One region of the Clostridium sediminicola genome, then DNA from elsewhere that is predicted to be linked to it. Evidence: a T-box and tRNA genes for the amino acid it is inferred to sense, from the RefSeq annotation. Region 1 holds a T-box; the other holds one or more tRNA genes.
The links. The T-box of region 1 lies ahead of ACQ3F0_RS20565 (glycine--tRNA ligase). A T-box ahead of a tRNA ligase gene usually reads a tRNA of that ligase, here a tRNA-Gly.
Positions count from the first base shown of each region.

Region 2: it encodes a tRNA-Gly, which carries the amino acid that the T-box ahead of ACQ3F0_RS20565 (glycine--tRNA ligase) is inferred to sense. The anticodon was not compared.

Region 1 covers NZ_BAABMF010000017.1:2,664-5,124, forward strand. The annotation lists gene ACQ3F0_RS20565 (glycine--tRNA ligase) at 146-1,537, opposite strand; T-box leader at 1,644-1,807, opposite strand; tRNA gene ACQ3F0_RS20570 (tRNA-Asn) at 1,882-1,956, opposite strand; gene lysS (lysine--tRNA ligase) at 2,082-2,461, opposite strand, start outside.
Region 2 covers NZ_BAABMF010000020.1:14,842-17,302, reverse strand. The annotation lists gene ACQ3F0_RS22090 (DUF6873 family GME fold protein) at 289-990, shown strand; tRNA gene ACQ3F0_RS22085 (tRNA-Cys) at 1,089-1,162, opposite strand; tRNA gene ACQ3F0_RS22080 (tRNA-Gly) at 1,168-1,242, opposite strand; tRNA gene ACQ3F0_RS22075 (tRNA-Phe) at 1,246-1,321, opposite strand; tRNA gene ACQ3F0_RS22070 (tRNA-Asp) at 1,340-1,416, opposite strand; tRNA gene ACQ3F0_RS22065 (tRNA-Val) at 1,427-1,502, opposite strand; gene hslO (Hsp33 family molecular chaperone HslO) at 1,994-2,461, opposite strand, start outside.

The sequences.
Region 1 (2,461 bases):
CTATAATTATTACCATTTATTGATTAATTATAGCACTAAACGTAGTTATTGACTATATTTTTATCAATTCACCATAGAAATAAAAGACGAACTAAATCAGTAACAAGTGAAAAACCCAAAGACAAGTTTGCCTTTGGGTTTTAAATTAAAATTCTACTTTTTCAGCTAAGAATGCTTCTAATTCATCTATACTTATTCTTCTTTGCTCCATTGTGTCTCTATCTCTTATAGTAACAGTATTATCTTCCATAGTATCAAAATCTACAGTGATACAATATGGAGTACCAACTTCGTCTTCTCTTCTATATCTTTTACCTATACTTCCTGCTTCATCATAATCAACATTAAATTTCTTACTTAGCATAGCATATACATCTAAAGCCTTATCTTTTAATTTTTTAGATAGTGGAAGAATAGCTGCTTTATATGGTGCTAATGCTGGATGGAAACGAAGTACATTTCTAGTATCTCCATTTTCTAATTTTTCTTCTTCATATGCATTCACCAAGAAAGCAAGTGTTACTCTATCAGCACCTAAAGAAGGTTCTATACAATATGGAACATATTTTTCTTTTGTTGTTTGGTCCATATATGATAAATCTGTTCCTGAATGCTTTATATGCTGATTTAAGTCATAATCAGTTCTATCAGCTATACCCCATAATTCTCCCCATCCAAATGGGAACAAAAATTCAACATCAGATGTTGCATTAGAATAAAAAGCTAACTCTTCTTCTGAATGATCTCTAAACCTCAATTTTTCTTCTTTCATACCTAAATCAAGTAAGAATTTCCAACAATAGTCCTTCCAATAATTAAACCATTCAATATCTGTACCTGGTTTACAGAAGAATTCTAATTCCATTTGTTCGAATTCTCTTGTTCTAAAAGTAAAGTTACCCGGTGTTATTTCATTTCTAAAAGATTTACCTATTTGACCTATACCAAAAGGTATTTTCTTTCTAGCAGAACGCTGTACATTCTTAAAGTTAACAAAAATACCTTGTGCTGTTTCTGGTCTTAGGTATATTTCAGCCGCAGAATCTTCAGTAACTCCTTGGAATGTTTTAAACATAAGATTAAATCTTCTAATATTTGTGTAGTTTAGTTTTCCGCATTTAGGGCAAACAATATTATTTGTATCTATATATTCTTTAAGCTCTTCATTAGTCCATCCATCTGCTGTTTCTGTATCTTTACCATTATCATGTAAATGATCTTCAACTAATTTATCAGCTCTAAATCTCGCCTTACATTCTTTACAATCCATTAGAGGATCTGAGAATCCGCCAATATGACCAGATGCAACCCAAGTTTGAGTGTTCATTAATATACCACAGTCAACACCAACATTATATGGACTTTGTTGTATAAATCTTTGCCACCATGCTTTTTTAACATTGTTTTTAAATTCAACACCAAGTGGACCGTAATCCCATGAATTTGCCAATCCTCCGTATATCTCAGAACCTTGGAATATAAATCCTCTGTTCTTACATAAAGCAACAACTTTATCCATTGAAATTTTTTCTGACATAATAATTACCTCCCTTATTAATTTTGGCTATTTATACATTTATTATCCTAAGAGTCGGCTTAAGAATTAGTAGAAAAAAAACCAAATAAAAAAAGACCTACTAACCTAAAGGGACGAATTAAATCCGCGGTTCCACCCTTCTTGGCTATAGCCCTACTTTAAACTACTATACTCCAAAGCGCCATTCGCAAAAGTTTCTTAGTTGTTTTCACCAAACACAACCTCTCTATAAAAATAACTTTTACTACTCCTCTTCTTCTCAGTATATCTATATTAATTTGTTCCTTATGGGTATTTTATCAAAGCAACAGAAAATGTCAAGTGTTTTTCCCAAAAAATATAAATGGCTCCGCGGAGAGGACTCGAACCTCCAACCTATCGGTTAACAGCCGAGTGCTCCACCATTGAGCTACCGCGGAACATTTTTACTACAAGAAAAATTATATCACTTTTTATAAAAATTGCAAGTCTTTTTCTTAAAAATCTTTTTCCAATTCTTGATTACAGTGAAAAAACAAAGCCCGCTTAAAAGCGAGCTTATTAATTATTGTTTTGTAGGTTTCATCGTAGGGAATAACAATACGTCTCTGATAGAACTACAATTAGTTAAGAACATTACTAATCTGTCTATACCGATACCAAGTCCACCTGTTGGTGGCATTCCGATTTCTAAAGCATTGATGAAATCATCGTCCATCATATATGCTTCGTCATCTCCTAATTCTCTTTCTCTTAGTTGTTGCATAAATCTATCTTTTTGAACTATCGGATCATTTAATTCTGAGTATGCATTACATAACTCTCTACCATAAACAAATCCTTCGAATCTTTCAGTTAATTCATCATTTCCTCTTTTCTTTTTAGTTAGAGGTGAAATTTCAACTGGGTAATCAGTTATGAATGTAGGTTGAATTAATTTATCTT
Region 2 (2,461 bases), on a different contig from region 1:
AATAAACCAAAACATGCTTAGTATAAATCGCGAACAAGTTCATGATACCTTTCGTAAACGAAAGCTTTTAATTAAATGAAAAATAAAAAATTCCTTTTGTGTAGCAAAAGCTCATTATTCCATCATCCAAGATGATAAAAGCTTAATTAAAGATTTTCTGCAAGAAAATCATCATTAACTTATCACTTGTCACTGATTTATTTCGTCTTCTATTTTTATTACGAAGCATTTTTTAATATCGAAATTATTTTAAAACATATACAAAAACTATAATTGAGGTGATAGTAAATGAAATATTTTTTTGTAGATTGTAGGATAACTCAAACCGAATTTAATAACTTATCTAAATATGGCATAGTTATCAAATGCCCCCCTTGTCATAAACTATACGAGGCTATAAAATGTCATCCTGATATATTAATGAATATAATAAGCAAAAATAAAATTATTTTTCATAAAGATATTCCTGATTCTTTTATAAACTCAATTTCTCATATAAATTTAGAGATTTTATATACCAAAAATCCTCTTACTGAAAAATATCCCTATGATATAATATTAAATTCAGTTCATTTAGGTAATATATTTATTCACAACCTCCAATATACTGATGAAAATTTATTAAATTTTGTTAAAACCAAAAAATTATTAAATGTGAAACAAGGTTATACGAAATGTTCTACAGCAATTATAAAAGCTAACGCCATAATAACTTCAGATACAAGCATTGCTGAAGCAGTAAAAAAAGAGAATATAGATGTTTTATTATTATCTCCTGGACACATTGATTTACCAGGCTTAAATTATGGTTTCATAGGAGGAACTTGCGGGTTAATTGATAAGAATGTGATAGGTTTTTACGGAGAACTAGATAACTATAAATATTCAAATGAAGTTAAAACTTTTTTAGAAAAGCACAATGTTAGTTATGTAAATCTCGGTAAGGGGAGTTTAATTGATAGAGGTAGCATATTAAGCATAGAAAACTAGTTGGTTTTCTATGCTTAAAGGTATAAGTTTTCAGTAACTTACCACTTAAAACTTATAATTGACAATAAAAAAACCTCAACTAAAAAGTTGAGGTTTTTTGGAGGCGCCACCCGGATTTGAACCGGGGGTAAAGGCTTTGCAGGCCTCTGCCTTACCACTTGGCCATAGCGCCATATTTGGAGCGGAAGACGAGATTCGAACTCGCGACGTTCACCTTGGCAAGGTGACGCTCTACCACTGAGCCACTCCCGCTAGTGGTGGCTCGAACTGGAATCGAACCAGTGACACGAGGATTTTCAGTCCTCTGCTCTACCGACTGAGCTATCGAGCCTTATTAAAACTATATAAATGGCGACCCAGAAGGGACTCGAACCCTCGACCTCCGGCGTGACAGGCCGGCACTCTAACCAACTGAGCCACTGGGCCATTATTTTTTTGGTGGGAACAACAGGGTTCGAACCTGTGACCCCCTGCTTGTAAGGCAGGTGCTCTCCCAGCTGAGCTATGCTCCCATTTTTAATGACGAAGTTAATTATATAACATTTCAAAAACTTTGTCAAGACTTTATTAAATCTTTTTTATTTGCTTCCTGAAACATTTCATTCGCAAACGCATTAATATAATATAAAATATACCGCCCAATGTCAATCTCAATATAGCTCTTTATATTGAATTAGATTAATCTTACACTGTTTTTTATCAATTTTCTATATATTTCATACAAACTTAATTTTATTTTACTTTATGCTATGGTTATTCCACAAAAAGTAAACATCTTAACTTTCCTCACAATATATAGCATAAGAACACATCAATATATAGCATCTTTGATTTAGTTTACTTTTTGTGGTTTAACATCTCTATAGTTTAATATATTATTGTTTTTGATTATTTGATACAACAATTATAAATTGCCAAGAAAAGCGCTTCGCAATTTATTTCAATTGTGAACTTTTTAATTAATATCAACACTGTTTTAAAACATACCCTAATTATAAAATCCCTAATTAACGTCTTTTTCTAAAAGATTTCCTATATCTTCTTTATTAAATTTGTATGCAGTGTTACAAAAATGGCACTTAATTTCTTCTTCTTTTCCTTCGTTATAAATAGTCCTTAGCTCTTCTTTCCCAATACTAATTAATGCTTTTTCAACCTTTTCCCTAGAGCAGTCACATTTAAATTCAGGTTCCATTTCAGATATAATTTTTAAATCCATATCATCAAATAAGAAATTTACCATATCATAAATTGATTTATCTTTTAAAAACCCTGTAATAGAACCTAAATCTTCCAATCTATAAGTGACTAAATCGGCCAGCATCTCATCCGCCCCTGGCATCATTTGAATAATTATTCCACCAGCTGTAATAACATCTAAGTTCTCATCAACGAGCACCCCTAATCCTACCGCACTTGGAGTTTGTTCAGAAACTGTATAATAATATGCCAAGTCATCACCTATTTCACC